3 regions of the Kitasatospora sp. NPDC058965 genome follow, and region 3 is predicted to be linked to each of the others. Evidence: riboswitches for the same ligand, from Rfam matches in the RefSeq annotation. Region 3 holds a riboswitch; each other region holds the start of a gene.
The links. A riboswitch is a leader RNA that binds a small molecule or an ion and turns the genes downstream of it on or off. The one in region 3 is predicted to bind thiamine pyrophosphate.
Positions count from the first base shown of each region.

Region 1 (5,131 bases), on a different contig from region 3:
GCCGGCCAGGTGCTTGACCAGGCCGTCGTCCTCGATGAAGGCGGCCGGCACCTGCAGCGCGTTGTTGGGACCGCGGCGCACCGCGATCAGCTTGTGGTCCTTGACCATCTGACGCACCTCGGTGACCAGCACCCCCCAGCGCTCCGAGATGTCGGGCAGGTAGGCCCAGTCCGTGACCAGGGCTTCAATGGTGGATTCCGTCTCGCTACTCACGGGACCAGCCTGCCACCTGTCAGGCCCGGCGCGCACCCACCGCCGACTTCAGGGGCACCTCCGGGTCCGCGGCCGCGGCCGGATCGAGCTGCGGGCGCTGCTCGACCAGGCGCCGGCCCTGGGCCAGGTCGCGCGGGCGGTCCACGGTGAGCAGCGCGGTGAGGGCGCCGTCGCGCAGCCACAGCGCGCTCCACTGCGGGTCCTCGGGCGAACCGCGCCACACCAGCTCGTCGCCGGCGGCGTGCCGGCCGGCGTACTGCACCATGCGGCCGAACTGCTCGGACCAGAAGTAGGGGACCGGGTCGTAGGGCAGGTCCGTGCCGAGCACCGCCGCGGCCGCCGCGCGGCCGGAGTGCAGCGCGTGGTCCCAGTGCTGGACGGTGATCCGTCCGCCGAACCGGGCCGAGGGGTAGGAGGCGCAGTCGCCGGCCGCGTACACCCCGGGCAGCGAGGTGCGCAGCCGGTCGTCGGTGACGACGGCGCCGGTGGCGTCCAGCTCCACCGGACCGCCGGCCAGCCAGCCGGTGTCGGGGCGGGCGCCGATGCCGACCACCACCTGGTCGGCGGGCACCGCGGTGCCGTCGGCCAGCCGCACCGCGCCGGGCTCCACGGCGGCGACCCGGGCGCCGAGCCGCAGCCGGACCCCGGCCTCGGCGTACCAGCGCTCCATCGGGGCGGTCAGCTCCGGCGGCAGGGCGTCGGCCAGCGGGGCCGCGGCGGCCTCCAGCACGGTCACCTCGCAGCCCAGCTGCCGGGCCGCGGTCGCGGTCTCGGCACCGATCCAGCCGGCCCCGACCAGCACCAGGTGCTGACCGGGGGTGAGCACCTGACGCAGTGCCAGCGCGTCGTCCAGGGTGCGCAGCAGCCGCTCGTTCCCCGCGCCGGGCAGCGGCACGGCCCTGGCCCCGGTGGCGAGCACCAAGTGGTCGTAGCGCAGCTCGCCGGCGTCGGTCGCCAGCACCCCCGCGGCCAGCCCGGTCGCGGTGCGGCCGAGCGCCAGGTCCACGCCCAGCTCCGCCCAGTCCAGCTCGAAGGCGGTCCGGTCCGCCTTGCCCAGCAGCACGTCCTTGGAGAGCGGCGGGCGGTCGTACGGCAGGTGCTGCTCCGCCCCCACCAGGGTCACCGCCCCCGACCAGCCCCCCTCGCGCAGCGCCACCGCGCACTGCGCCCCGGCCATCCCCGCCCCGACGATCACCACACGCTCATCAGCCACCGGCCCACTGTAGCGGCGGGCGTCCCACCCCATGGGCGGTCGCTTCAACGCGGTGCGGGACCGGCGTTATGGTGGGGGCATCCTCACGGGAGCCCGGCGCACCGGGCTGAGAGGCGGGCTGCGCGGCCTGCGACCGTCCGAACCTGATCCGGGTCATTCCGGCGAAGGGAGAACCGTTCTCTTGACGCGCTTGGAAGACGGTGCGCGAACCGACGTCCTGGTCGTGGGCGGCGGCATCATCGGGCTCGCGGTGGCCTGGCGGGCCCGCCAGCGGGGCCTGGCCGTCACCGTGCTCGACCCGCGGCCCGGCGGCGGGGCGGCCCTGGTCGCCGCCGGCATGCTGGCCCCGGTCACCGAACTGCAGTACGGCGAGGAGCCGCTGCTGCACCTCGGGATCGCCTCCAACCGGCGGTACGCCGAGTTCGCCGCCGAGCTGGCGGCCGCCACCGGCCTGGAGACCGGCTACCGCGCCACCGGCACCCTGGCCGTCGCGCTGGACGCCGACGACAAGGCCGAGCTGGGCGAGCTGCACGCGTTCCACCAGCGGCTCGGCCTGGACTCGACCTGGGTCACCGGCCGCGAGGCCCGCAAGCTCGAACCGATGCTGGCCCCCGGCGTCCGCGGCGGCCTGCACGTGGCCGACGACCACCAGGTGGACGGCCGCCGGCTGCTGACCGCGCTGCTGCGGGCCTGCGAGCGGGCCGGCGTCGTGCTGCACCGCGCCGAGGCCGCCGAGCTGCTGGTCGAGCACGACCGGGCGGTCGGGGTGCGCACCGGCACCGGCGAGCGGGTGACGGCCGGTCGGACCGTGCTGGCGGCCGGCTGCCGCAGCCACCGGCTGCCCGGCCTGCCGGACGGGGTGCTGCCGCCGGTCCGCCCGGTCAAGGGGCAGATCCTGCGGCTGCGGATCCCCGCGCCGTACCGCCCGTTCCTGTCCCGCAACGTGCGCGCCGTGGTCCGCGGCGCCCACCTGTACCTGGTCCCGCGCGCCGACGGCGAGCTGGTGGTCGGCGCCACCAGCGAGGAGCAGGGCTACGACACCACGGTCACCGCCGGCGGCGTCTACGAGCTGCTGCGCGACGCGCACGAGCTGGTCCCCGGGATCACCGAGCTGCCGCTGGTGGAGACCGGCGCCGGCCTGCGCCCGGGCTCGCCGGACAACGCCCCGCTGCTCGGCCCGACCGCGCTGCCCGGCCTGGTCGCCGCCACCGGCCACTACCGCAACGGCGTGCTGCTCACCCCGGTCACCGCCGACCTGCTCGCCGAGTACCTGGCCACCGGCACCGTCCCCGCCCTCGCCGCCCCCTTCTCCCCCAGCCGCTTCGCCAGGAGCTCCGCATGAACCAGATCCCGCTGACCGTCAACGGCGAGCCGCGCGAGCTCGCCGGACCCGCCACCCTCGCCGACCTGGTCGCCGAGCTGACCCGGGCCGCCGCCGGGGTGGCCGCCGCGGTCAACGAGACCGTGGTGCCGCGCGGCGCCTGGTCCGACACCCGCCTCGCCGCCGGCGACCGGGTCGAGATCCTCACCGCCGTCCAGGGGGGCTGAGCCGTGGCCGACGACCTCTTCCACCTCGGCGGCACCGCCTTCACCTCCCGCCTGATCATGGGCACCGGCGGCGCGCCCAGCCTGGACGTGCTGGAGCAGGCGCTGCGGGTCTCCGGGACCGAGCTGACCACCGTCGCGATGCGCCGGGTCGCCCCGGACACCCAGGGCTCGGTGCTGGACGTGCTGGTCCGCAACGGGATCCGGGTGCTGCCCAACACGGCCGGCTGCTTCACGGCCGGCGAGGCGGTGCTGACCGCCCGACTGGCCCGCGAGGCGCTGGGCACCGACTGGGTCAAGCTGGAGGTCATCGCCGACGAGCGGACCCTGCTGCCGGACCCGATCGAACTGCTGGACGCCGCCGAGACGCTGGTGGACGACGGCTTCACCGTGCTGCCCTACACCAACGACGACCCGGTGCTGGCCCGCAAGCTGGAGGACGTGGGCTGTGCGGCGATCATGCCGCTCGGCTCGCCGATCGGCTCCGGGCTGGGCATCCGCAACCCGCACAACTTCCAGCTGATCGTCGAGGGCGCCGGTGTCCCGGTGATCCTGGACGCCGGCGCGGGCACCGCCTCCGACGTGGCGCTGGCGATGGAACTGGGCTGCTCCGCGGTGATGCTGGCCTCGGCCGTCACCCGGGCGCAGGAGCCGGTGCTGATGGCGGACGCGATGCGCCGGGCCTGCGAGGCCGGCCGGCTGGCGCACCGGGCCGGCCGGATCCCGCGCCGGTTCCACGCCGAGGCCTCCTCGGCGATGGCCGGCCGGGCCGACCTCGACCACCGCGAGCGCCCCGCCTTCTGACGGCCCGTACGGCGGGCGGGGTACGGAACCAGGACGTGGTCGACACCCAACCGTGCCCTGCCCGCCCCTACACTCCTACGGTGGACACGACGTTGAACGACCCCCTGATCGGCGCGCTGCTCGACGGCCGCTACCGGGTCGAGGCGCGGATCGCGGTGGGCGGCATGGCCACCGTCTACCGCGGCACCGACACCCGGCTGGACCGGGTGCTGGCGCTCAAGGTGATGCACCGGGCGCTGGCCGGCGACGACGGGTTCACCGACCGCTTCATCCGCGAGGCCAAGGCCGTGGCCAGGCTCTCGCACCCCAACGTGGTCAACGTCTTCGACCAGGGCGCGGACGGCGGCGTGGTCTTCCTGGCCATGGAGTACGTGCCCGGGCGGACCCTGCGCGACCTGCTCGGCGACCGCGGCGCGCTCTCGGTGCGGGCGGCGCTGGACGTGCTGGAGCCGGTGCTGGCCGCGCTCGGCGCCGCGCACCGGGCCGGCCTGGTGCACCGGGACGTGAAGCCGGAGAACGTGCTGATCACCGACGGCGGCCTGGTCAAGGTCGCCGACTTCGGCCTGGTCCGCCAGCTCACCGGCGCCTCGGTGACCGACACCACCACGCCCGGTCAGATCATGGGCACCGTCTCGTACTTGGCGCCGGAGCAGATCCAGCCGCAGGACGGCACCGACCAGCGGGTGGACGTCTACGCGGCCGGGATCATGCTGTACGAGCTGCTGACCGGCAGCAAGCCCTACACCGGCGAGAACCCGCTGCAGGTGATCTACCGTCACCTCAACGAGGACGTGCCGGCCCCCTCGCTCGCCGTCCCCGGGCTGCCGCCGGAGCTGGACGCGATAGTGCGCGCCGCCACCGCCCGCGACCCGCAGGCCCGGCCGTGGGACGCGGTGGAACTGCTCGCCGCCCTGCAGCGGGCGCGCCGTCGGCTGACCCCGGCCCAACTCGACGCCGAGCCGCCCGCCGCCACCCGGCCGGCCCCGCGGTTCGGCACCAGCGAGCCCACCTCGGTGCTGTCCGGCCCGCCGCCGGAGCGCACCAGCGTGCTGCCGCAGCCGCTGCTGCCGCCGACCCGCCCGTACCACGAGCCGGAGCCGGTGCGCCCGGCCCGTCCGCCGCGCGCCCGGCGCCCGCGCCGCGGTCTGGTCTGGGGCGTGGTGCTGGCGGTGCTGGCCGCGGTGGTGGCCACCACCAGCTACCTGCTCTCCGGCGCGGTCTACACGACGGTGCCCGGCGTGCTGGGCCTCAGCCAGGCGCAGGCCCGCAGCACGCTGGACGGGGCCGGGTTGAGCGCCCGCTTCGTGCAGGCCTTCAGCGAGACCGTGCCGTCCGGCCAGGTGATCTCCACCGACC
Region 1 is NZ_JBHYKG010000133.1:16,238-21,368, reverse strand. It holds gene ACFW1A_RS21990 (Rv2175c family DNA-binding protein) at 1-213, opposite strand, end outside; gene ACFW1A_RS21985 (NAD(P)/FAD-dependent oxidoreductase) at 233-1,459, opposite strand; TPP riboswitch at 1,502-1,613, shown strand; gene thiO (glycine oxidase ThiO) at 1,608-2,768, shown strand; gene thiS (sulfur carrier protein ThiS) at 2,765-2,974, shown strand; gene ACFW1A_RS21970 (thiazole synthase) at 2,978-3,775, shown strand; gene pknB (Stk1 family PASTA domain-containing Ser/Thr kinase) at 3,856-5,131, shown strand, end outside.
Region 1: another riboswitch for thiamine pyrophosphate. It lies ahead of thiO (glycine oxidase ThiO); the one in region 3 lies ahead of ACFW1A_RS16060 (purine-cytosine permease family protein).

Region 2 (5,131 bases), on a different contig from region 3:
CCCGCGAGGCCGAAGAAGGCGTCCCGCTCACGCTGTCCACCCGCATCGCCGTGACGATGAGTGAGCTACAACGGCTTCGGGATGTCGGGGACATCGAGGGCCGGTTCGAGACCGGTCACGTCAACCTGTCCGTGTTCCGCTTCGATGACGAGATGATCGTGACGCCGATCCTTGCCCGCAGGGTCGGCCATGACTCGCCGATGATGCACTTGAGGCGCGCCCAAGACGACGGCATGTTCGACCGGTTCGCCGATCACGTCGAAGAGCTCTGGAGTCGCGGGCGCAACATCTGGGAGGTAGCCGATCATGGCCAGGCGTGACTATGAGGACGATCCGAACGCACCGAAGCCCAACAGCCTCGTTCCAGCCGCCTCGGTGGTCGTCGTGGACGAGTCCGGCCGCATCCTGCTCCAGCGGCGCACCGACAACGGGATGTGGGCGCTACCTGGCGGGAAGATGGAGCTGGGCGAATCGCTCGCGGGGTGCGGTATCCGGGAGACCTTCGAGGAGACCGGCGTCCAGGTGGAGATCACCGGCATCGTGGGGACCTACACCAACCCCGGCCACGTCTTCGCCTACGACGACGGTGAAGTGCGCCAGGAGTTCTCCATCTGCCTGCTCGCCCGACCCGTCAGCGGCGAACTGCGCGTATCCGACGAGTCGTTCGAGGTTGCCTGGTTCGACCCGCGTGACGTGGACGGCTTGCCCATGGTCCCGAGCATCCGCAAGCGGATCAACGACTGGCGATCCGGGCAGGGGCCGGTCATCCGGTAGTCGGCGGCGGCGGAGGCCTTCCAGGACGAGTGAGCCGCACAGGACACGAGCCTTCCCCGAGGACCGAGGAAGGGCTCAACCGCTTCAGCCTGAGAAGCAGGACAACAGGTCTCTCTGACCGGCACGTCACCCGCCTTTCGCCCGAGGTCAGCCGCCGATCAGCGCAACACCCGAATCATGGAGAGCCGCTCCGCCTGATTGATCACGTCCACGAGGCTCGGGTCCCCGCTGGTCGCAGCCTCGTACGCGAGTCCGGGAACATCCACCGGAACCGTCTCCTGGCCCAGCGGGTGGGCGAAGCTCGTGATGACCCAGCGACCGCCCAAGGGTGACGATGCGTCGATCATCCAGTCCCACCGAGCTCCGTGCACGCTGATCAGGAACTCGGCGGTGAACCCCATGATCACCTGGGAGTTGAAGATCCGGTCCTGCTCGGTCTGCAGATGGGGATCAGCCGCGCGCTCGGCGAGTTGTTCCTCGATGAGGCGCATCGCCCTGCCCGGATCGGTCTGCACAAGGTCCTGGGGCAGGCCTAGGGCCGCCAGCACGTCGCTGGTGATGGCGCGGCAGGTGGTCGCCCACCCGGCGACGTCCGGTGCAGCCTGGTTCTGCTGGGTCATGACGGAATGCATACCAGTAAGCCCGTGCTGCGCTTGGAAGCCCCCCTCCTGCCTCCCAGGGCAGCCGTGCACACGCCTCCGAGACCGGGAGCAGGACGGTGCTCCCGGCCCGGACGGACGGCGGGTCTGGTCAGTCCGCCATCGGCAGGTAGACCTTGTTGCCTTGGGCCTTGAACTCCTCGGACATGGCCTTCATGCCCTCGACAGCGGCCTCGTCGTACTCCGGCGAGGCAGCACCGTTGCCGAACTTCTCATTGATGGATTTGCTGATCTTCATCGAGCAGAACTTCGGCCCGCACATCGAGCAGAAGTGGGCCGTCTTCGCGGGCTCCGCCGGCAGCGTCTCGTCGTGGAAGTCGCGGGCCGTCTCCGGGTCGAGGGCCAGGTTGAACTGGTCCTCCCAGCGGAACTCGAAGCGGGCGTCGGAGAGGGCGTCGTCCCAGGCCTGGGCGCCGGGGTGGCCCTTGGCCAGGTCGGCGGCGTGGGCGGCGATCTTGTAGGTGATCACGCCGGTCTTCACGTCGTCCCGGTTGGGCAGGCCCAGGTGCTCCTTGGGGGTGACGTAGCAGAGCATCGCGGTGCCCCACCAGGCGATCATCGCGGCGCCGATGCCCGAGGTGATGTGGTCGTAGCCGGGGGCCACGTCCGTGGTGAGCGGGCCGAGGGTGTAGAACGGCGCCTCGTCGCAGATCTCCTTCTGGAGATCCATGTTCTCCTTGATCTTGTGCATCGGGACGTGGCCCGGGCCCTCGATCATCACCTGCACGTCCTTGGCGCGGGCGATCCGGCCCAGCTCGCCCAGGGTCTGCAGCTCGGCGAACTGCGCCTCGTCGTTGGCGTCCGCGATCGAGCCCGGGCGCAGGCCGTCACCGAGGGAGAAGGTGACGTCGTAGGCGCGCAGGATGTCGCAGAGCTCCTCGAAGTTGGTGTAGAGGAAGTTCTCCTGGTGGTGCGCCAGGCACCAGGCGGCCATGATCGAGCCGCCGCGCGAGACGATGCCGGTCTTGCGACGGGCCGTCAGCGGGACGTAGCGCAGCAGCACGCCGGCGTGCACCGTCATGTAGTCGACGCCCTGCTCGCACTGCTCGATGACGGTGTCCCGGTAGACCTCCCAGCTCAGCTCCTCGGCCCGGCCGTCCACCTTCTCCAGCGCCTGGTAGAGCGGGACGGTGCCGATCGGGACCGGGGAGTTGCGCAGGATCCACTCGCGGGTGGTGTGGATGTTGCGGCCGGTGGAGAGGTCCATCACCGTGTCGGCGCCCCAGCGGGTGGCCCAGGTCATCTTCTCCACCTCCTCCTCGATCGAGGAGGTCACCGCGGAGTTGCCGATGTTGGCGTTGATCTTGACCAGGAAGTTGGTGCCGATGATGGCCGGCTCCACCTCCGGGTGGTTGACGTTGACCGGGATCACGGCGCAGCCGCGGGCCACCTCGTCCCGGACGAACTCCGGTGCCAGGCCTTCGCGCAGGGCCACGAACTCCATCTCGGGGGTGACCACGCCCTGCTTGGCGTAGGCGAGCTGGGTGACCGCCACCCCGTCGCGGGCCCGCAGCGGGCGGCGCGGGCGGCCGGGGAAGACGGCGTCCAGGTTGCGCAGGTTGCCCCCGCGCGGCGCGGTGTGCTTGATCCCGTCGTCCTCGGGGCGCGCCTCGCGGCCGTCGTACTCCTCGACGTCGCCGCGCTGGCGGATCCACGGGTCGCGCAGCGCGGGCAGGCCGCGGCGCACGTCGGGCTCGTAGGAGGGGTCGGTGTACGGGCCGGAGGTGTCGTACAGCGGCACGGTGCGGCCGTTGGTGAGCTGCACCTCGCGCAGCGGCACCCGCAGGTCGGGCCGGGAACCCTCGACGTAGGCCTTGCGCCAGGCCGGGGTCGGGTACCCGGTGGCCGCGGACTCGACCGTGGCCGGACGTGCGTCATCGAACGTGGTCATCTGACCTTCTACTCCCTACGCCGGCATTACCCGGTCCAGGTTCCTGCGGTCGGCACAGCCCTCGGCACGCCCGTCGGCGTGACCTTTCAGTGCCCTCTCAGCCCGGTGCTCCGAGCTCCCGTTGGCAGGCGGACTTGCCTGCCCAAAGACGTGAACACGGTAGCCGCAGGTCTGCGCCCGGTCCAGTAGGGGTCCGCACCGCGGGCGCTGGGGCAGACTGGACGCGGACGGAGCGGACGGGGGAGCGCGATGATCGGGTACACCGGGCGGGTCACCGGGAAGGTCGGCCCGGGGCTGGTCGGCGAGGTCCTGGTGCACGTGCCGGAACGGGTCGGCAGCGAGGCCTTCCTGGCCTACCCGGCGGTGCCGGGCGAGCCGCTGCCGGTCGGCACCCAGGTGGTGGTGGTCGAGTACCAGCCGCCGCGCACGGTCTACGTGGCGCCGCTGCACGGCTGACCGGGCGTCACGGACTGCGTCAGGTCGCGGTCTCGTCCCGGTCCTGTCCCAGCCCCGGAAGAGCCGCGCGCCGCTCTTTTCAACCGGCGTGATCGGGCGCAGAATCACCTGTCGCCACCGGCTTCCGCGCATCCCTGCACAACCGAGCGCAGCCACGGGATCGGTGTGCCCTGAAGGGGGAACCGCCGGTGTTGATCGGCACGATCGCGGGTGTCGCCGCGGCAGCACTGCTTCTGATCGTCATCGTCTTCAAACTCTGCTGGCGGGTGGCGGAGCCCAACGAGGCGCTCATCATCTCCGGTTCGAAGCACCGCACCGAGGGCCTCGGCGAGGGACTCGGCTTCCGGGTGGTCACCGGCCGCGGGACCCTGGTCACCCCGGGCATCCAGGTGGTCCGCAAGCTCTCGCTGGACCTCAACGAGGCCGAGCTGGACGTCGAGTGCGTGACCTCGCAGGGCATCCCGGTCCAGGTCAAGGGCGTGGTGATCTTCAAGGTCGGGGACGACACGGTCTCCATCGCCAACGCCGCCCGCCGCTTCCTGGACCAGCAGAAGTACATGGGCCAGCGGGTGCACAACGTCTTCGCCGGCCACCTGCGCTCCATCGTGGGCGGGTTGACGGTCGAGGAGATGATCCGCGACCGCGAGCGGCTGACCGGGGAGACCCGGGCCGCCTCCGGCGCCGAGATGGAGAAGCTCGGCCTGATCATCGACTCGCTGCAGATCCAGGAGATCCTGGACCCGACCGGCTACATCATGAACCTGGCCGCCCCGCACGCCGCGGCGGTCCAGCGGGACGCCCGCATCGCGGCCGCCGAGGCCGACCGGCGGGCCACCGAGGCGGAGCAGGAGGCCTTTGCCCGCAAGGCCGAGGCGACCCGCAACTCCGGTATCCAGCAGGCCGGTTACCAGGCCGAGATGGACACTGCGGCGGCCCGTGCGCTGCAGGCGGGACCGCTCGCCCAGGCGGCCGCCCGCCAGGAGGTCGTGGTCCAGGAGACCAAGGTCGCCGAGCTGGAGGCGTTCCGCCGGGAGCAGCAGCTGCAGGCGGACGTCCGCAAGCCGGCCGACGCCGCCGCGTACGAGACCCGCACCAAGGCCGACGCCGAGCGCGACGCCCGGATCTCGGCGGCGCAGGCGCAGGCGAAGGAGACCGAGCTGCGCGCCGCGGCCGAGGCCAACCGGGTCAAGATCGCCGCGCTGGCCGAGGCCGAGGCCACCAAGGCCCGCGGTCAGGCCTCCGCCGAGGCGACCCGGGCCACCGGCCAGGCCGAGGCGGCGGCGGCCGAGGCCAAGGGCCTGGCGACGGCCGAGGCGGCCCGCGCGCTGGGTCTGGCCGAGGCCGAGGCGAT
Region 2 is NZ_JBHYKG010000297.1:458-5,588, reverse strand. It holds gene ACFW1A_RS32965 (DUF5919 domain-containing protein) at 1-320, shown strand, start outside; gene ACFW1A_RS32960 (NUDIX domain-containing protein) at 307-774, shown strand; gene ACFW1A_RS32955 (hypothetical protein) at 933-1,394, opposite strand; gene thiC (phosphomethylpyrimidine synthase ThiC) at 1,525-3,324, opposite strand; TPP riboswitch at 3,319-3,456, opposite strand; gene ACFW1A_RS32945 (hypothetical protein) at 3,574-3,780, shown strand; gene ACFW1A_RS32940 (SPFH domain-containing protein) at 3,969-5,131, shown strand, end outside.
Region 2: another riboswitch for thiamine pyrophosphate. It lies ahead of thiC (phosphomethylpyrimidine synthase ThiC); the one in region 3 lies ahead of ACFW1A_RS16060 (purine-cytosine permease family protein).

Region 3 (5,131 bases):
TGCCGGAGGTGACGGTGCCCTCCAGGTCGTAGGGGGCGCCGATGGCGATGGTGGTGTCGCCCACCGCGACCTGGTCGGAGTCGCCCAGCGGCAGCGGGACCAGCTTGCCGGCCGGCGGGTTGTCCAGCTTGATCACGGCCACGTCGTAGCCCTTGGCCTGGCCGACCACCGAGGCGGTGTAGCTGGAGCCGTCGGAGAACTTGACGGACAGTTTGCCGCCGCCCTGGGCCGGGGCGACCACGTGGTTGTTGGTCAGGATGTGGCCCTCGGTGTCGAAGACGAAACCGGTGCCGGTGCCCGACTCGGAGGAGCCCTGGGCCTTGATGGTGACCGTGCTGGGCAGCGCCTTCGCCGCGATGCCGGCCACCGAGTCGGGGGCCCGGTTGACCGCCTTGTTGTCGTTGGTGCTGGTCACCGTGGTGCTGGAGTGGCTGGCGCCGGAGGTGCCCGACGAGTTGCCCTTGAGCGCGGCGCCGGAGAGGCCGCCGGCCAGGCCGGCGATCAGCGCGACGGCCGCGACCAGCGCGACCAGGCCGCCCTTGCCCTTCTTGACCGGAACCGGCTGGCCGTAACCGGGCTCGCCCGGGTAACCGGCGGGGCCGCCGGGGTAGCCGGGAGCGCCCGGGTAGCCCGGGCCGCCGGGCGCCGACGGCCAGGCGCCGACCGGGTGCCCGGCGCCGAACGGGTGGTGCGGCTCGCCCGGCACGGCACCGGCGGCCGGGACGCCCGCGGTGATCGGCGGGGCGGCCGGCGGCGCCGTCGGGGCGGCGTACGGGTTGGCCGGCGGCTCGGCGGCCACCGGCGCGGTGGGCGCCACCGGCGGCGGCGCGTCGAGGTAGGAGGGCGCGGCCGGGGCCGCGGGCTCGGCCGCCGGCAGCACCGGCGGCGGCGCGTCGAGGTACTCCTGCGCCGCGGCCGGCTCCGGCGCGCTCACCCGGCCGAAGGCGACGGTCGGCGCCGCCCCCGGCTGCTCGGCCGGCGCGGCCGCCTCGGACTCGCGCGAGGGCGTCTCGCCACCGACCGCCGCAGTGCCCCCCGGCTCGCCCTGACCGCTGGAGAGCTGCTCCCCCTGCGGCCCGGTGGAACCACTCTCGTGCTCGGTGCTCACGGACGACCTCCATTGCTGACCAGGACCTTGGCCCCTAGTTTTTCCCATGTCCGATCTGGTTGCCGTAAGTGGCCTCCTGAAGAACTCGTAAGAATCCTTAGGCGGACCGTACGGCCCCCGCTTCGCCCCCCACCGCGGTCCACTCGTTCGGATCCGACCGAACGGCGTCCCGGGATACGGACGGCGCCCCGCCCCGCCTTGGCGTCGTCCCGGCTCCGGGCTACCCTGTCGCTGCCATTGAACTGACACGCGGGAGCTTGGACCCACCAGGCTGAGAGTGCGCTGGTCGACCGTACGCCATGGCGGGGACGCCGGTACGGGCGAGGGAGCGCTGACCGCCGGAACCTGTCCGGGTAATGCCGGCGTAGGGAGTACCGCCATGACGGCTGCTTCACCTTCCCCTGCCCCCACCGCCACCGCCGCGCCGCCGCACCCCGCGGCCACGGCGCGGGCCGAGGCCCCGCTGGTGCTGGACACCGCCCCGCCGCGCACCCTCGGCTTCAGGGACCAGTACGCGCTCTGGACCAACCTGGGCATCTCGCTGATCGGCTTCACCGGCGCGGCCACCGTGCTCGGCGCGCCCGGCAGCGAACTCTCCTTCGCCGCCTCGACGGTGGCGATCGTGCTCGGCACCGTGATCGGCACCGCGATGCTCTCGGTGGCCGCGCTGATCGGCGCCCGCACCGGCGCCCCGGCGATGGCGGTGCTGCGCGGGCTGTTCGGCACCCGGCTCTCCTACCTGCCCACCCTGCTGAACATCCTGCAGTGCCTGGGCTGGGGCGTCTTCGAGCTGATGGTGATCTCCTCCGGCGCGCAGACGGTGGCCGGCACCCAGGGCTGGCGCTGGCTCTTCGTGCTGCTGGCCGGCGCGCTGACCACCGCCCTGACCATCTGGCCGCTGGGCTCGATCGCGGCGCTGCGCAAGTACGTGACGATCGCGGTGGGCGTGGCGATGGTCTACTTCACCGTGCAGCTGGGCCGGCACGGCTTCCCCGACCCGGGTGCGGGCAACTGGACCGGCTTCCTGCCGGCCACCGACGCGGTGGTCGCGGTCTCCGTCTCCTTCGTCCCGCTGGCCGCCGACTACACCCGGCACGCGCGCTCGGCGAAGGCCTCGTTCTGGGCCAGCTTCTCCGGCTACACGCTGGCCCAGGTCTGGTGCTACCTGCTCGGCCTGATCGCGCTGCTGCAGTGCGGCGGCGACCCGGACAAGGTGCTCGGCTCGTTCGCCGGGGTGGCCGCCGGCTGGGCCTTCCTGCTGGTGCTGGTGCTGCGCGAGGCCGACCAGTCCTTCGCGAACGTGTACTCCACCGCGATGTCGGTGCACAACCTGCTGCCGCGGGTGGACCGCCGGCTGCTCAGCGGCGGGATCGGCGCGCTGGTCACCGCCGGGGCGCTGGCCATCACCAAGTTCACCGACGCCTACTACGCCTTCCTGGGCCTGATCGGCTCGGTCTTCGTGCCGCTGCTCGCGGTGCTGGTGGTGGACTACTTCCTGGGCCGCGGCCGGCAGGGCTGGGACATGACCGGGGACGCCCCGTCCCGCCCGCTGCTGCTGGCGCCCTGGCTGCTCGGCTTCGCGGTCTACCAGTTCCTGGAGCCGACCCCGAACGCCGGCTGGTGGACCCGCGGCTGGACCCACCTGCAGGGCTGGCTGCACTACACCCCGCAGCCCTGGGCCTGGGCCTCGCTGCTCGCCTTCCTGGTGGCCGGGCTGGCCACCCTCGGCCTGACCAAGCTGCCCGCAGGCCGCTGACCAGGACACTCGGCGTTCGGGGGTGCGTCGCACCGGCGTCACTTCCGGGCCCTAGGGTAGATGCGTGACGACTCCCTCCAGCTCCGCCACCCGCACCGACCGCTCCGCGCGGGCGGTGCAGGTGGTCGCCCACCGCGGCTCCTCCGAGGCGCTGCCCGAGCACACCCTGGCCGCCTACCGGCTGGCCCTGGCCGAGGGGGCCGACGCGGTCGAGTGCGACGTCCGGGTGACCGCCGACGACCAGCTGGTCTGCGTGCACGACCGGACCATCGCCCGGACCTCCGACGGCGGGCGCCGGGTGGTCTCCACGATGACCCTGGCCGAGCTGGAGCGGTACGACTTCGGGTCCTGGAAGGCGGCCGGGGACGCGGCGCCGCAGCCGCAGCCGGTGCTCAAGCTGGCCGACCTGCTGGCACTGGTCGCCGACGCCGGCCGCCGGGTCGACCTGGCGATCGAGACCAAGCACCCGGTCCGCCGACGGGGCCAGGTGGAGACCGAACTGGTCGCCATGCTGAAGCACTTCGGCATCGAGGGGGCGGTCAACGGGACGCAGGGCGCGCCCGACAAGCCGCACGCGCGCCTGATGAGCTTCTCCGGGGTGGCACTGCGCCGACTGCGCGCCGACGCGCCCCAGTACCCGCGGGTCTTCCTCTTCGAGCACCCGGCGATGCTGCGGCTGTGGCCGGGGGCCGGGCTGCCGGCCGGCGCGGTGGTGGCCGGACCCGGGATCGAGCTGGTCCGCCGCAAGCCGGACCTGGTCAGGGGGCTGCTGGCGGCCGGCCACCGGGTGCACGTGTGGACGGTGGACCGGCCGGAGGACGTCGAGCTCTGCCTGGAGCTCGGGGTCGAGGCGATCATCACCAACCGGCCGCGCGCCGTGCTGGACCAACTCGGCCGCTGATCAACTCAGTTGGCAGGATTTCGCCAGTGACGCAATCACGCCGTTCTGGAATGACTCAGCGTAAGCGGATAATCACCTCTCGACCACAGCGGGTGGCGATCCGTACCCGACTTCACAATTGACGCACCTCGAACAGCCGGAGCCGTTTCCGCCCCATTCCCCCGGGGCATCCATCCCTCGGCAAACGCTGAAGGAGGTCCGGGGGTGGCGTTGATGGTGGCGCGTGAAGTGCCGACTTCATCGACCATGGCGGTGCCGCACGGTCCAGCCAGTGTCGGGGCCGCGAGGCGCCGGCTGCGGCGTGATCTGGGCGACCGCGAGGTACCCGACGCGGTCATCGACGACGCGGTTCTGATCCTTTCCGAACTGCTCAGCAATTCCTGCCGGTATGCACGGCCACTGGCACCATTGCTGGCGCTGGCAGGGGGGGCGGAAGGGGAATTCCGGGGTGCCAGGGGTGATTTGACGAAGTCTTCGGGAACCGGCGGGGAAGTGGCCGCACCGGTCACGGATTCGGCCACCGAGGACCTCGGCGGAATCCTGGTCCGCTGGCAGATGCACGCCGACGGCGTGCTGACCCTGGAGGTCACCGACGGCGGTGCCAGCACCCGCCCGCTGCCGGCCAGTCCGTCGCTCACCGCCAGGGGCGGCCGCGGGCTGAGCATCGTCGGGAAGCTGGCCCAGGACTGGGGGGTCCGCGACGCGCCGGGCGAGGTGACGGTCTGGGCGGCGCTCGCCCCGGCCCGCCGCCAGCACGTCGAACCGGCCCGCCCGCAGCACGCCAGGTCGGCCTGAGCACCGCCGAAACCTCGTTAGGCTGCCCCGGAGCACACCGACCCACCGTTCCGGGAGAGCCGCCCCATGGCCAAGAAGGCTGCCAAGAAGTCGCCCACGTCCGTCAGGAGCACCGCCGCCGACGGCACCGTCCCGGTGGTCGGCGCCCGCGAGGACTGCCCCTGCGGCTCGGGCCGCCGCTACAAGGCCTGCCACGGCCGTCAGGCCGCCCACGCGGTGCAGGAGCTGGTGCACCGCCCGTTCGAGGGACTGGCGGGCGAGGCCGACTGGGTGGCGCTGCGCGAGCTGGTGCCCGCCGCCACGGTGCCGCTGACCCTGACGCCGGAGGCGGCCGCGCAGGCGGTCGGCGAGGTGCCCTCGGTCACCCTGGCCACCGTGCTGCCGCTGGCCTGGCCGGCGCTGCGCCGGGCCGACGGCTCGATCCTGCTGGGCCTGCAGACCCAGTCCTCCTCCGGCGACCTGAGCCGCGACCTGGGCGACGCGCTGGTGGCGGCGCTGGCCACCGAGCCGGGCAACCCGGTGCCGACCCGCCGCCCCGGCACCGACGGCCCGCGCCTGCAGGAGCTGCTGG
Region 3 is NZ_JBHYKG010000080.1:18,862-23,992, forward strand. It holds gene ACFW1A_RS16055 (S1C family serine protease) at 1-1,108, opposite strand, end outside; TPP riboswitch at 1,348-1,496, shown strand; gene ACFW1A_RS16060 (purine-cytosine permease family protein) at 1,488-2,864, shown strand; gene ACFW1A_RS16065 (glycerophosphodiester phosphodiesterase family protein) at 2,929-3,765, shown strand; gene ACFW1A_RS16070 (ATP-binding protein) at 3,970-4,560, shown strand; gene ACFW1A_RS16075 (DUF5926 family protein) at 4,627-5,131, shown strand, end outside.